Regions from separate parts of the Mesorhizobium sp. B2-4-13 genome, predicted to be linked through region 3. Evidence: predicted binding sites of a transcription regulator. Region 3 holds the regulator's gene; each other region holds the start of a gene.
The links. The regulator LexA, encoded in region 3, represses DNA repair genes until DNA is damaged. The targets are predictions, from matches to a motif close to TGTTCNNNNTGTGTTCNG.

Region 1 (3,755 bases), 220 kb from region 3:
GCTTCGAGGCTTCCTGCGGATTGTCGGCCAGCCAGTGGTCGAACGGGTCGCGGATCGCGGTCTCGACGATGCGTATCGCCTCGATCGTCGCCAGCCTGTCCTTGGTCTGGCCGACGAATTCCGGCTCGCGAATGAACACCGACAGCATGCCGGCGGCCGAGATCATGACGTCTTCCGAGGTGACGATCGAGGCGCGCTTGTTGCCGACGAGGTCGGCATAGGCGCGCAGGCCGCGCGTCAGCACGTTTCGGAAGCCGGCTTCGTGGGTGCCGCCTTCACCGGTCGGGATGGTGTTGCAGTAGGAATTGATGAAGCCGTCGCCACCGAACCAGGTCACCGCCCATTCGAGCGAGCCATGGCCGCCTTGCTTATCGCTCTTGCCGGCGAAGATTTCGCGCGTCACCTGGAATTCATCGCCGAGCGACGCCTTCAGATAATCCTTGAGGCCGCCTGGGAAATGGAATTCCGCCTTGGCCGGTGTCTGATCCTTTTCCCTGATCAGGGAGGGATCGCAGGTCCAGCGGATCTCGACGCCGCCAAACAGGTAAGCCTTCGAACGCGTCATGCGGTAGAGACGCGCCGGCTCGAAGGCCGCGCCCTTGCCGAAAATCTGTTCGTCGGGGTGGAAGCGGATTTTTGTGCCGCGACGGTTGTGGACTTCGCCGAGCTGCTCCAGTCCGGTCACCGGGACGCCGCGCGAAAAGCGCTGGCGATAAAGCTGGCGCCCACGTGCCACCTCGACCTCGAGATGATCCGACAGGGCGTTGACGACGGAGACGCCAACGCCGTGCAGGCCGCCGGATGTTTCGTAGACCTTGGAGTCGAACTTGCCGCCCGAATGCAGCGTCGTCATGATGACTTCGAGCGCCGGCTTCTTGAATTTTGGGTGCATGTCGACCGGAATGCCGCGGCCATTGTCGGTAACCGTGAGATGGCCGTCGGCGGAGAGTTCGACATCGATGAAGGTGGCGTGGCCGGCAACCGCTTCGTCCATCGAATTGTCGATGACCTCGGCGAACAGATGGTGCATCGCCTTGTCGTCAGTGCCGCCAATATACATGCCTGGCCGGCGGCGCACCGGCTCAAGGCCCTCAAGCACCTCGATGTCGGCGGCGCTGTAGCCCTCGCTGCCATCCTTGGTTGCGGCTGGACGCCTGGCGGCCGCCTGTACCAGCGGATCCGCCGGGCGCGCCGGCGTGCGAACCGGCTGCGGCTGTTTTTCCAGATTGCCGAAAAGATCGTTGTTGTCGTCCATGCCTGCCATAGAGTCCAAGCTGCGAATCACCCCGTCGATACTGCCACGCTTTTCAGCGCCAAGCGACGGAGGTTCCTGTTACGTTCGGGGATTTAACTGCTCTTACCCTAAAACCATTCGATAACCAAGCGGGCGGAAATAGGTCAAATGCCGCCGCGCAATATTCCTGATTCTTTAACAATGCCGCCTAGCGTGAGCCCAACATAACAAGAAACGACGGGCATCAGGGGTTTTCGGCGTGAGGGGCAAGGCCATAACGATGATCGGCATCGCCGCCGTTTTCGGCGCGATCTCGATCTTTGCCGCGGATTTCTGGGTCAAGAGCCAAGCGAAGGCCGATGCCCAGGAGAAAACGGCCTCGATCGCCGCTCCGGCCGCGCCCAGGATCGAGTTCAAGACCATCGTGGTGGCGAACGCGCCGTTGCGCTACGGCATGGAGCTCGACCGCGCCAAGCTCAGCGAAATCCCGTGGCCGCAGGATTCCCTTCCGCAGGGCGCCTTTGCCACCATCGATGGATTGCTCGGCGAAGGCGGCCGGGTCGCGCTGTCGCCGATCGAGATCAACGAGCCGGTGCTGCTCGCCAAGCTGTCGGGACCGAACGGCCGCGCGACGCTGTCCAACATGCTGACGCCCGGAATGCGGGCGGTCACCATCCGCACCGACGAGATCGCCGGCGTCGGTGGCTTCGTGACGCCGGGCGACCGGGTCGATGTCGTGCTGACGCGCGATGCCGGCGAAATCCAGGAAGTCGCCAAGAACGCGCAAGGGGCTGCCGGTTCGACCATCACCTCGGAGATCGTCGTTGCCGACGCCAAGGTGCTCAGCGTCGGGCAGGGCGCCGACGAGCGCCAGACGACGCCGCAGGTGGCCAATTCCGTGACCCTCGAGGTGACGAGCGACGGCGCGCAGAAAGTGGCGCTTGCCCGCACCGTCGGAACGCTGTCGCTGTCGCTTCGCTCCGCCAGCGAAGGCGGCGATGGCAAGAACGGCGTCACCACCATCTCTTCCTTCGGCGGATCCGTCGCTTCCAAGACGCAGGCCGTGGCCGGCTCCTTGTTCGATGCCATAGCGAAGGAGCCGGAGAAGCCGAAATTCAAGACGATCATCGTGACGCGCGGCACGCAGGCCGAGGAATATCAGGTTCCAACGCGGGACCAGAAGTAAAGACCGGTGGGGACCGGGCGGGACGGGACAATGTTGATGCGTACCCTATATCGAATGACGGCTCGGTCGCGCTTGGTGCGCGCCCTGGCAATGGCGTTTACCCTGGCTGCGAGCGGCGTGCTTGCCTTGCCCGGAGCGGCGAAGGCGGACAACGACATCGTCTATGTCTCGTCGACCAAGAATGCGTCGATCAAGGTTGCCAAGGGCAAGCCCAAGACGATCATGACGAGCGCGGCCTTCTACCAGATCGTCATCGGTGATCCGGAGATCGCCAACGTCAACCCGCTGACCGACAAATCCTTCTATGTGCTGGGCAACAATCTCGGCACCACCGGCATTGCGCTGTTCGACCAGAACAAGCAGCTCGTCGGCACCGTGGACATCGAGGTGACGCTCGACACCGACCAATTGGCGAACACTATCCGTGCCAGTGTGCCGGACGCCAAGATCAAGGTCGGCTCGGCCAACGGCCGTGTCGTGCTGTCGGGTGAGGCGGATGACGCGGTTGCAGCGGATAAGGCAAGCAAGATCGCCAGCCGCTTTTCCGGCAATGAGGAAGTGATCAACTCGGTCAATATCTCTTCGTCGCAGCAGGTTCAGCTCAATGTCCGGTTCGTCGAGATCAACCGTCAGGCAGGGCAGGACCTGGGCGCGAAATACAGCGCCAATTTCGCCTACGGCTTCGGCGGTCGCGACATTTCACTGGATCCGGGCACGGTCCCAGCGGCGGGGACCGGCGAGATCATCGGCCGACTGCTGTCGAACGGCGTCTCGATCGACATTGCCATTAAGGCGCTGGAAGAGCGCGGCCTTGCCCGTCGGCTGGCTGAGCCGAACCTGATCGCGCGTTCAGGGGAGACAGCGAGCTTCCTGGCCGGCGGCGAATTTCCGATCCCGGTTTCGGAGGACAACGGCAAGATTTCGGTCAGCTACAAGAAATATGGCGTTAGCCTGGATTTCAAGCCGACCGTACTCAAGGACGGGTTGGTCAGCCTCGACATCGCGCCGGAAGTCTCCTCGATCGATGCGTCGGCGTCCTACAATATCGGCAACATTTCCGTGCCCGGCTTCATCGTGCGCCGCGCCAAGACCTCGGTCGACCTGAAGAACGGCCAGAGCTTCATGATCGCCGGGCTTTTGCAGTCCCAGAACGACATTACCACGTCTCGCATTCCCGGCCTTGGCAAGATGCCGGTGCTTGGAGCGCTGTTTTCGTCGAAATCCTATCAGCGGCGCGAGACCGACCTGGTCATCATCGTCACGCCCTATCTGGTCAAGCCGGTCGATCCGTCGAAGAAAATGGCTGAGCCGACCGATGGCACGCAGCCAGCCAGC
Region 2 (3,755 bases), on a different contig from region 3:
TCTCCCGCGAGCCGTCGGTGCTGCCATTGTCTGATATCAGCACCTCGCCCGCTATGCCGGATTGGTCGAGAAAGGCCTTGGCCTTGCCGATGCAGACGGCGAGCGTCTCGGCCTCGTTGAGGCATGGCATCAGGATGGTGAGTTCGAGCTGCTGGGCCGAGGCTGCGCGGACGGCAGTGAGCGCGTTCATGATCGTCGTTCCATCGGGTGCCCGGCGCTGCGTCAGGTCGGCCGGCTGCATTCGGAGCCTACCGTCGCACGGCAAGGCTTAAGAAAGCGATGATGTCAGTCCTCGCCTTGTCTGCAACCGGCAGGCGCGCCTTGCTGATCCCAATGTTCAAAAGGTCGCGATTGGCAGAACGCGCCGCGACGCTTATATCGCTTGCGTCGACTATGCTGGGGACCTGCAATGAAGTTGAAAATCGCCGTCCAGATGGACCATGTCTCCACCGTGTCGATCGCCGGCGACACCTCGTTCGCCCTGTCGCTGGAGGCGCAGCGGCGCGGTCACCAGCTGTTCCACTACACGCCCGACCGGCTGTCGATGCGCGACGGCAAGGTGTTTGCCCGCGTCGAGGAGATGACGGTGCGCGACGAAAAGGGCAGCCACTATTCGCTGGGCGAAAAGGTGCGCACCGACTTGTCCGAAATGGACGTCGTCCTGCTGCGCCAGGACCCGCCCTTCGACATGAACTACATCACCACGACCCACATCCTCGAGCGCATCCATCCAAAGACGCTGGTCGTCAACGACCCGGCCTGGGTGCGCAACAGCCCGGAAAAGATTTTCGTCACCGAGTTCCCGGACCTGATGCCGGACACGCTGATCACCAAGGATCCGCTCGAAGTCGCCGCCTTCCGCAAGGAATTCGGCGACATCATCGTCAAGCCGCTCTACGGCAATGGCGGCGCCGGCATCTTCCACATGCTTGAAGCCGACCGCAATCTCGCCTCGCTGCTCGAAATGTTCGGCCAGATGTTTCGCGAGCCCTATATCGTGCAGCGTTACCTGAAGGATGTGCGCAAGGGCGACAAACGCATCATTCTGATCGACGGCGAGCCGGTCGGCGCCATCAACCGGGTGCCGGCCGAGCACGACTCCCGCTCCAACATGCATGTCGGCGGCCGCGCCGAGAAGACCGAGTTGACGACACGCGAGCGCGAAATCTGTGCCCGCATCGGGCCGTCGCTGAAAGAGCGCGGCTTCATCCTGGTCGGCATCGACGTCATCGGCGACTACATGACCGAGATCAACGTCACCTCGCCGACCGGCGTGCGCGAGGTTAAGCGCTTCGGCGGCGCCGACATCGCCAGCCTGTTCTGGGACGTGGTGGAGGGGAAGCGGACATAATTTGTTTTCAGTTTGTGTTAACCATGTTCCGCTTTTGCAGCCGGGCACAACCGGCGCGCAACCTGGGCGGCTACCGGTTGCGCCAATGTTCCCGATTTGATCAAGAGTGGCGCCTCAGAGCCGGCGCTGTTCGCGCTCTCCCTGACGTCAGCCGTCTGGGACCCAATCTCGGAACAGCTTGATCTTAGGCGTGTTGCGGCGGCTTTCGGAATGCACCGGCCAGTAGCCGCTCCATGCGCTCACCTCACTTGTTCCTGTAATGTTCTTGCCCTGGGCTGAAATCTGTGGTTGTCTTGCGTTGACGTCGCTCGCGGCCTGTTCACAGGGCAAGGGCGAGCCGGCATCGGGGGCAGACAATGGTGGCGCGGGTTCGTACGGTTGCTTTCCAGGGCATCGAGGCAGTGCCGGTCGACGTGCAGGTGATGATCGCGCCCGGCAAGGTCAACATGCATATCGTCGGCCTGCCAGACAAGGCGGTGGCGGAAAGCCGCGAGCGGGTGCAGGCGGCATTGCATGCGTCGGGCCTGTCAATGCCGTCGAAGAAGGTGACCGTCAACCTGGCGCCCGCCGATCTGCCGAAGGAAGGCAGCCACTACGATCTGCCGATCGCGCTCGGCTTGATGGCAGCCCTTGGCGCCATTCCGGGCGACATGCTGGCTGGCTATGTCGTGCTGGGCGAGCTGTCGCTCGACGGTACGATCACCGCCGTTGCCGGTGCCTTGCCGGCGGCGATCGGCGCCAATGCCGAAGGCAAAGGGCTGATCTGTCCCTTCGCTTGCGGGCCGGAAGCGGCCTGGGCGGGGCGGGAATTCGACATTCTCGCGCCGCGCAGCCTGATTGCGATCGCCAATCATTTCCGCGGCACACAGGTGCTGTCGCGCCCGGAGGCCGGCATCCGCGCGGCGGCGCGCGACCTGCCCGACCTTGCCGACATCAAGGGCCAGGAGACGGCGAAGCGGGCGCTGGAAGTGGCGGCCGCCGGCGGACACAATCTGCTGATGATCGGTCCGCCAGGCTCAGGCAAATCGATGCTAGCGCAGCGCCTGCCGTCGATCCTGCCGCCACTGGCGCCGAAGGAACTGCTCGAAGTCTCGATGATCGCCTCGGTGGCTGGCGAGCTCGGCGAAGGCAAGCTGACCGACCGGCGGCCGTTCCGCGCCCCGCACCATTCGGCCTCGATGGCGGCGATGGTGGGCGGCGGCCTGCGCGCGCGGCCGGGCGAGGTGTCGCTCGCTCATCACGGCGTGCTGTTCCTCGACGAGTTCCCCGAATTCACGCCGCAGACGCTCGATGCGCTGCGCCAGCCGCTTGAAACCGGCGACTGCATGATCGCACGGGCCAACCATCGCGTCACCTATCCGGCCCGCATCCAGCTGGTGGCGGCGATGAACCCGTGCCGCTGCGGCATGGCCGGCGAACCGGGTTATCGCTGCCTGCGCGGCGATCGTTGCCGCACCGATTACCAGGCGCGCATTTCAGGTCCGCTGCTCGACCGCATCGATCTCAGGATCGAAGTGCCGGCGGTCTCGGCCAGCGACCTGATCCGGCCGGACCGGGCGGAAAAGAGCGCCGACGTGGCGTTGCGCGTGGCGCGTGCCCGCACCATCCAGCGCGAGCGTTTCGAGCGGCTCGGCGTCAACAGCGCCACCACCAACGCGCATTGTTCTCCTGCCATCATCGAGACGATCGCCATGCCGGACGCCGCAGGCCTGTCGCTGCTCAAGGATGCCAGCGAAAAACTCGCCTTTTCGGCGCGGGCCTACCACCGGGTGCTCAAAGTGGCGCGCACGCTCGCCGACCTCGACGCCAGCGAATGTGTCGGCCGCATCCATCTGGCCGAGGCGATTTCCTATCGCATGAGTTCGGAGCGCATGGCGCAGGCGGCGTAGCCGCGTTCCGCGCAGCTCCGGTTAGCTATCGCAAGGTCGCGATGAAATGCAGGCGACGGTCGAAAAACACGCTGGCCGGGAACGGATAGAGCGACAGCTTCTCACGCCAGGTGCGGGGTGTGATGCCCGCGGCGGCAAAAATGGCGTCCCACTCGGCCTTCGAGAGATAGTTGTAAGGCAGGCGCACGTTGTGCCCCTTGTTGCCCACCCAATCCATGAAACGAAGCGTCTGGTAGGCCGCGAAGCCTTCGCGCGAGTGATCCTTGATGACAACGCCCTTGCGCGCCACGCGGGCCGCCTCGCGCACGAGATGACCCGGGTCGTCGGCATGATGCAGCACATCGACAATCGTCACCCAGTCATAGGAGCCATTCGCGGCGGGAATGGTGCTGCCATCGAACAGTTCTACCGGGATATGGGTTTGCGGCCTGATCAGCACGTCGATGCCGCGAAACGTCAGCCCCGGCTTTTTTTCCATGATCGCCTTGGCGATGGAGCCGTCGCCGCAGCCGAGA
Region 3 (3,755 bases):
ATGACGGCACCAGCTTGGCCGCCACCGGATCGGTGACCGCGGCAAAAACGATCGGAATGCCGGAACCGGCAAGCGCTTTCTTGGCGATCTGCGATACCGGCGTGGTGATGGTGTAGATCAGCTTGGGCTGCTCGGCCTGCAGCTTGGCGATCATCTGCGGCACCAGCGATGCATCGAAATTGGTGTGGCTCTCCGTGTAGACGACGTCCTTACCCTCGACGAAGCCATTATCCGTCAGCGCCTTCTTGAAGCCGGCTATGGCGGCGTTCAATTGCGGATGCTCGCCGAAATTGGCAATGCCGATACGGATCTGATCGGCCGCGGCACTGCCGGCACTGACCATCAATGCGCCTGCCAGGGCCAAGCCCGACAACCAAGCGGATTTCGACTTCAACATCATTTCCTCCCAGATTTGATCAGGGCCGCTTGGAAACGCGGCTACTACGGCGATCATGGTGAGTCCGCTGGTCTGTGTCAAACATTATATATAATTGTTGCTGTGACGCACTATCATATATACTTTTCGCCAGACGACGGATTGATCACCATGCTGAATGAAACGAGTTCCACAAAAACGGAAGCCGCCTATCAGCTGTTGCGGCGCGACATCCTGACCACGCGCCTCATGCCCGGCGCCCCGCTCAAACTGAGTGCGCTGCGCGGCACCTATGGCGTCGGCTGGACACCGTTGCGCGAAGCCCTGTCGCGGCTCGAGGCCGAACGCCTGGTCACCGCGATCAGCAATCGTGGTTTTGCCGTGGCTCCGGTGTCGCGGGCCGAGCTGGAGGATCTGGCACGCGCCAGGATGGTGGTCGAGATACCCCTGTTCCTCGAATCTATGGAAAAAGGCGGTAGGGAGTGGGAGGATGCCGTGGTCACCGCCCACTACCGGCTCTCGCGTTGCAAGACGGCGGTCGACGATCCCTCGGACGCGGCCGTCGACAGATGGGACGAGAACCACGAGGCTTTCCATGCGGCGCTGCTGAGCGCCGCCACATGCGACTGGCTGTTGCGGTTCCGCTCGACGATCTCGGATCAGTTGCGCCGGCATCATCGCTTTCTTGGTCTGGCGCCGACACTGCGGGCCGCGGCCGGCCTCAAGGATGGCTATGAAGAGGCAATCGAAGCGCTGCGCGAAGCGATTGCGATCGAACACCATACCGCGATCATGGAAGCGGCGCTCGACCGTGACATCGAGCGGGCCAAGGCGCTGATGACGGCGCATATCGGCTACACACTGCACGTCTATGTCCACAGCGAAGACAGCGGCGCTACCAGATACGCCGCTCGCGCCGGCAGCTTGAAGGCGGGTTCGGGATAACTTCAGCGCTTCCGCGACGCCTATTCGAACGCGCTGGCCGGAGTGCGCCGAACGCCCGGATCCATGGCCGCCCGAAGCTACCAATCGTTGGCATTTTGGTTTCGTTTCGTTCCGCGAATAATGGCTCCGCGAATTATACGTCCCTCCGAGGAGAAGCCTTCCAACTAACTGATGCCAAAGCCTCGTCGGCGGATGGGCCACAGGCCATTAACCAAAACGATTTCAATGCGCCTGCCGATGGCAGAAAGGACTGGTTGCTGCCCGCCGTCGCGGGCAAAAAACTTCAGACCCCTTAACAAATTCATTAAACTTTAAACGGTTGCAGAACACAACTGGAACAGATAGTGTTTGTTCTGGGTTTGTTTTTTCGATTCTGGTTCAACCTTTCGTTCAATGTCTTGGGGGCCGCCATGCTGACACGCAAGCAACATGAACTGCTGATGTTCATCCACGAACGGCTCAAGGAAAGCGGGATACCGCCTTCCTTCGACGAGATGAAGGAAGCACTCGATCTTGCCTCCAAGTCGGGGATCCATCGCCTGATCACGGCCCTGGAGGAGCGCGGCTTCATTCGCCGGCTACCCAATCGGGCGCGCGCGCTGGAAGTGCTGCGGCTGCCGGACTCGATCGCGCCGGGCCTCAATGCGGCAAAGAAGTTCTCGCCAAGCGTCATCCAAGGCAGCCTTGGCCAAGGCAGTCTCGGACGCCAGATCAGGCCGGCCGCTGCGCCTTCGCGCCTGCCCGCGGCCGGCAACGACGACGATGCGGTTTCAGCCGTGTCCATCCCGGTCATGGGCCGTATCGCCGCCGGTGTGCCGATCGATGCCATCCAGCATCAGACGCATTCGATCTCGGTGCCGCCGGACATGATCATGGGCGGCGAGCACTATGCGTTGGAGGTCAAGGGCGACTCGATGATCGAGGCTGGTATCTTCGATGGAGACACGGTCATTATCCGCAATGCCGACACGGCAAGCCCGGGCGAAATTATCGTGGCACTGGTCGACGAAGAGGAAGCGACACTGAAGCGGTTCCGCCGCAAAGGCGCTTCGATCGCTCTCGAGGCCGCCAATCCAGCCTACGAAACGCGCATTTTCGGGCCGGACAGGGTCAAGGTACAAGGCAAGCTGGTCGGATTGATCAGGCGCTACTGAACCGGCTTGTTATCGGGCTTGTCGGGTTTTTTGTACGGCGGCAGCCCCCTCGCCTCGCGTGAGAATTTTCGCTGTTCGTGCCAGGGCCGGTATGGTCCGTCGACGGCGAATGCGATCGCGGCCCGGGTCGTGGCCGACTGGGGATTGAAGAAGACGGCAGCGCTTCCCTTGCGGGCGAGCTGCCGTTTGGTGACGACGAGAACCAGTGGATTGTGGCAGGCGTCATAGGCGGTTGCGTCATTGACGATGATCAGGTCGGCGAAAGCGCAGGCTTTCCAGGTGGTCTTGCGGTCCTCGACATAGGCAATGATCGCGCCGGAAGGGTGCCTGGCAAGGCACAGGCCTTCGCGGCAGTAGAAGGGCGATCCCAGCGGCAGGTCGGTGGGACTGGCAACATCGAATTGCCCGTCTGTCGTGTCGAACATTTCCGGTTTGACGATTGTTTCGGAGATCAGGGCGCGCTTCCAGTTGTCGGTTGCGAATTCGTTCGGACGTTCCCGGTTGACGGCCAGTTCGCCATTGCCGATCGGCAGCGCGACCAGCCGCGCATCTTCCGAGATCAGCACATCGGGCGCGCGCGTATGCGACACAGTCAACAGGCCGGCAAGCGCGAATGGCAGCGCCGCGAGCCGCAGCCATGTCGTCGCCATCGTCGCGATAACCAGCGCGACGGTGACCAGCAGCACGGATTGCTGCGAAATCAGCCCGACTCCATCGACCGGAGAGCGCTCCGATATCCACGCCGACACGGCGATCATTGCTGTCAGGCCCTTGCCCATGAGATAGAGAGCCGGCCAATCCAGTCCGAATGGCATCAGCAGGGCGCTGGCGACGGCCAGGAACATCACGACCGACACGATCGGCATCACGGCCAGATTGGCGAACAGGCTGAGCGGCGATACCCGCTGGAAATGCCAGATGGCAAACAGTGCCGTGGCGCTGCCGGCGATAATGGACGTCATGGCCAATCCTCCTGTCGCCAGCAGGAATTTTCGCGTCAGGAACCCCGCCAGGGATCGCTTTGGCGGCGGTGGCCGCGTCTTTCCCGCACGGTGATCGGCCCAGCCGGCATAAGCGCCAACCAGGGCCGCGGTCGCGGCGAACGACATCTGAAAGCTCGGGCCGACGACCTCGTGAGGCGAGACCAGGATCACGGCGATCGCCGAGATCGCCAGATTGCGCATGGTCAGCGCAGCGCGATCGAAGAAGACGGCAATCAGCATCACCGCCAGCATGATGAAGCTGCGTTCGGCCGCAACGACGACACCGGAAATGATGAG
Region 4 (3,755 bases), on a different contig from region 3:
GCCGCACCGGATCGACCGCCACGCCACCCCAGTTGAACGTGCCGAAATTGCCGGGATAAACCAGCGATCCCTGCAGCGAAGGCGGCGTGTAGCGGCCTTCATAGCGCAATTTGTGAAGCGCGATGCGGCACGCCAGCTGGTCGAACATGGTGATGCCCCACATATCGTGCTCGGTCAGCGGCGGCGGGTTGAAGGAAAGATCGGACGCGGGCTGCGTCGGCGATGTGTGGTCGCCCTCGATGGCGCCGCCGGGCGCCGGCACTTCCTTGACCGCAATCACCGGCTCGCCGGTGCGCCGGTCGAGCACATAGAGGTCCCCTTGCTTGGTCGGCCCGACCAGCGCGGGCACCACGGAGCCGTCGGCCTTGGTGATGTCGATCAGGCTCGGCTGCGCCGGCACGTCCATGTCCCAGAGGTCATGGTGCACGGTCTGGCGCACCCATTTCAACTGCCCGGTGTTGAGGTCCAGCGCGGTGATCGAGGAGGAGAATTTCTCCACATTGGCACTGCGGCCCATGCCGAGCTGGTCCGGCGTCTGGTTGCCGAGCGGCACGTAGAGCAGGCCGAGCTTCTCGTCGGCGCTCGGCGTCGACCACATGTTGGGCGAGTTGGCGGTGTAGGTCTGGCCGGCCGGCAGCGGCGTCGTCTGGTCCGGATTGCCGGAATCCCAGTTCCACAGCAATTTGCCGCTGCTCGCATCATAGGCGCGGATGACGCCGGACGGCTCCTGCGTCGAATAATTGTCGTTGACCGCCCCGCCGACGATGATCTTGCCGCCGGCAATCAGCGGCGCCGAGGTCGAGTAGTAATAGCCCGACTTCGGATACGGCATGCCCGTCAACAGATTGAGCGTGCCGCCCTCGGCGAAGGCCGGGCAAACCTGCCCGTTGGCGGCGTCGAGCGCGATCAGCCGCGCATCCGAGGTCGGCAGGTAGACGCGCGCCGCGCAGGGCTGGCCGGCGGCGCCTGCTGCGTCGGCATAATAGGAGACGCCCCGGCAGGTCTGGTGCTGGCGGTCCTTGTCGAGCTTGATCTTGGGATCGTAGCGCCACTTCTCCTTGCCGGTCGCCGCATCGACGGCGATGGCGAAGTTGTGCGGCGTGCAGATATAGAGCGTGTCGCCCACTTTGAGCGGTGTCACCTGATAAGTGGTCTCGCCGACATCGTCGGGGCCCTTGACGTCGCCGGTGCGATAGGTCCAGGCCGGCTTCAGGTTGGCGACGTTTTCCGGCGTGATCTGGTCGAGCGGCGAATAGCGCTGGCCGAACTGCGTGCGCCCGTAATAGTGCCATTCGCCCGCAGGCACATCGCCGCCGAGATTGGCGTTGGGGATCACCTTGTCGGTGTCGAGGGCGCCGCCGATGTCCTTCGGGTCCGTGGTCATCGAATAGCCGGCCACCGCCAGCGATGCCAGCACGGCAAGGATCAAAGGGGCTCGCCCGTCCGGACCGGCAAGGCCGCGCCGCGCCCACGGCGTCAGCAGCCACAACGCCACCAGCACGATGATGCCGCCGCGGGGACCGAGTTCCCACCAGTCGAAGCCGGTTTCCCAGACCGCCCAGGCCAGCGTGCCGAGCACGATCGCCGCGTAGAGCCAGAGCGCCGTGGAACGGCGCCGGTAGAGCAGCCAGGCGGCGACCAGGAAGGCGAGACCGACGATGATGTAGTACCAACTGCCGCCCAGCGAAGCCAACCAGATGCCGCCGGCGCCAAGCGCCAGGCCTATGAGGAAGAGAATGAGGGAGGTGATGGTGACAGCCAAGATGATACTCCTTCGACTGTTGCGCGCATGGGGCGGGCAAGGGCAACCCGGCATGGCGTGTTGCCCGTGCAACTTTCTCCCGACGGCGGCGCCTGTCAAGCGTAGGTCGCGGACCCGCGGGCAGCAACCTCGTTCCGCCTGGGATTGTTCCACAACGGCGGTTCCCATATCGGTGAAGCCGCCGTATCGGGCACTTTACCGGAACAAAACGTAGACAGTTCTGGTCTTTCCCTCCCGAATCACTACATTCGGGGGAGATGTCCGGCTTTTCCGAAGACATGCCCTTTTTCGACGAACCCAATGCGCGGCCCACGGCCCCGTCGGGCATTGCCGCGCGCGCCATGGCTGCCCGCGGCGGCCAAAACAATGCGCCCGACTATCTCAGGGGCTTGAATCCCGAGCAGCGGCTGGCCGTGGAGACCACCGAAGGCCCGGTTCTGGTGCTGGCCGGCGCCGGCACGGGCAAGACGCGCGTGCTGACCACCCGCATCGCCCACATCCTTGCCACCGGCAGGGCCTTCCCCTCGCAGATCCTGGCCGTCACCTTCACCAACAAGGCCGCGCGCGAGATGAAGCAGCGCATCGGCATCCTGATCGGCGAAGGCAATGTCGAGGGCATGCCGTGGCTCGGCACCTTCCACTCGATCGGCGTGAAGCTGCTGCGCCGCCACGCCGAGCTTGCCGGGCTGAGGTCCGACTTCACCATCCTCGACACCGACGACGTCGTGCGCTTGATCAAGCAGCTGATCCAGGCCGAGGGCCTGGACGACAAGCGCTGGCCCGCGAAACAGTTCGCCCAGATGATCGACGGCTGGAAGAACAAGGGCCAGGGTCCGGCCGACATCGCCGAGGGCGATGCGCGCAGCTTCGCCAACGGCAAGGGCCGCGAGCTCTACAAGTCCTATCAGGAGCGGCTGCAGACGCTGAACGCCTGCGATTTCGGCGATTTGCTCTGCCACCCGATCCGCATCCTCCGCGCCAATCCCGATGTGCTGAAGGACTATCACCGGCGGTTCAAATACATCCTCGTCGACGAGTACCAGGACACCAACACTGCCCAATACATGTGGCTGCGGCTTCTGGCGCAGAGGCCGAGCGGACCACAACCAGCGCGAAGTGGTTCTCCGGGTGGGCGCGCTCCAAGTTTTTCCGGTGTTTCGGATAAAACGGAAGCGGCTAGCTATAGACCGGCAACTCCAGAGGACGAATCAGCAGTTTCGGCCGAAGGCCGCAAGCCCGACCGGGCGTCCGAGCCGTTGCGAGGCCCCCGCGGAAGGCCCGCGCCGGCAGGCGCGGAACAGCCCGTGAGCGAAAACAAAGTCAATATCTGCTGCGTCGGCGATGACGACCAGTCGATCTACGGCTGGCGCGGCGCCGAGGTCGACAACATCCTGCGCTTCGACAAGGATTTTCCGGGCGCCACCATCATCCGGCTGGAGCGCAACTACCGCTCGACCGCGCACATACTGGGCGCCGCCTCCCATCTCATCGCCTACAATGAGGGCCGTTTCGGCAAGACGCTGTTCACCGACCGCAACGATCCCGAGGACGGCAAGGTCAACGTCCACGCCGCCTGGGATTCGGAGGAGGAAGCCCGCGCCATCGGCGAGACCATCGAGGCCTACCAGCGCCAGAAGCACAATTTGAACGATATGGCGATCCTGGTCCGCGCGTCCTTTCAGATGCGCGCCTTCGAGGACCGCTTCATCACGCTCGGCCTTAACTACCGCGTCATCGGCGGTCCGCGTTTTTACGAGCGCATGGAAATCCGCGACGCGCTGGCCTTCTTCCGCGTCGTCGCCAACAGCACCGACGACCTCGCCTTCGAGCGCATCGTCAATGTGCCCAAGCGCGGCTTGGGCGAAGCGACCATCCGCCAGATCCACGACACCGCGCGCGCCTTGCGCATCCCGATGCTGGAGGCGGCGGGTACACTGGCGGAAAGCGACGAGCTGAAGCCGAAACCGCGCGCCGCGCTGCGCGAGGTCGCGGC

Region 1: a site for LexA is predicted at 1,326-1,343, ahead of parE (DNA topoisomerase IV subunit B). Genes of this name have one in related genera too.
Region 2: a site for LexA is predicted at 1,601-1,618, ahead of FJ936_RS23015 (YifB family Mg chelatase-like AAA ATPase). Genes of this name have one in related genera too.
Region 4: a site for LexA is predicted at 1,962-1,979, ahead of FJ936_RS24740 (UvrD-helicase domain-containing protein). Genes of this name have one in related genera too.

The regions. Positions count from the first base shown of each region.
Region 1 is NZ_VFVB01000004.1:370,206-373,960, forward strand. Features, by position in the region: gene parE (DNA topoisomerase IV subunit B) at 1-1,255, opposite strand, end outside; gene cpaB (Flp pilus assembly protein CpaB) at 1,494-2,420, shown strand; gene FJ936_RS13750 (type II and III secretion system protein family protein) at 2,511-3,755, shown strand, end outside.
Region 2 is NZ_VFVB01000009.1:66,512-70,266, forward strand. Features, by position in the region: gene FJ936_RS23000 (glycosyltransferase family 2 protein) at 1-190, opposite strand, end outside; gene gshB (glutathione synthase) at 410-1,351, shown strand; gene FJ936_RS23015 (YifB family Mg chelatase-like AAA ATPase) at 1,708-3,240, shown strand; gene FJ936_RS23020 (class I SAM-dependent methyltransferase) at 3,266-3,755, opposite strand, start outside.
Region 3 is NZ_VFVB01000004.1:593,840-597,594, reverse strand. Features, by position in the region: gene FJ936_RS14815 (ABC transporter substrate-binding protein) at 1-397, opposite strand, end outside; gene FJ936_RS14810 (GntR family transcriptional regulator) at 548-1,321, shown strand; gene lexA (transcriptional repressor LexA) at 1,732-2,475, shown strand; gene FJ936_RS14800 (ComEC/Rec2 family competence protein) at 2,469-3,755, opposite strand, start outside.
Region 4 is NZ_VFVB01000010.1:176,365-180,119, reverse strand. Features, by position in the region: gene FJ936_RS24745 (glucose/quinate/shikimate family membrane-bound PQQ-dependent dehydrogenase) at 1-1,762, opposite strand, end outside; gene FJ936_RS24740 (UvrD-helicase domain-containing protein) at 2,020-3,755, shown strand, end outside.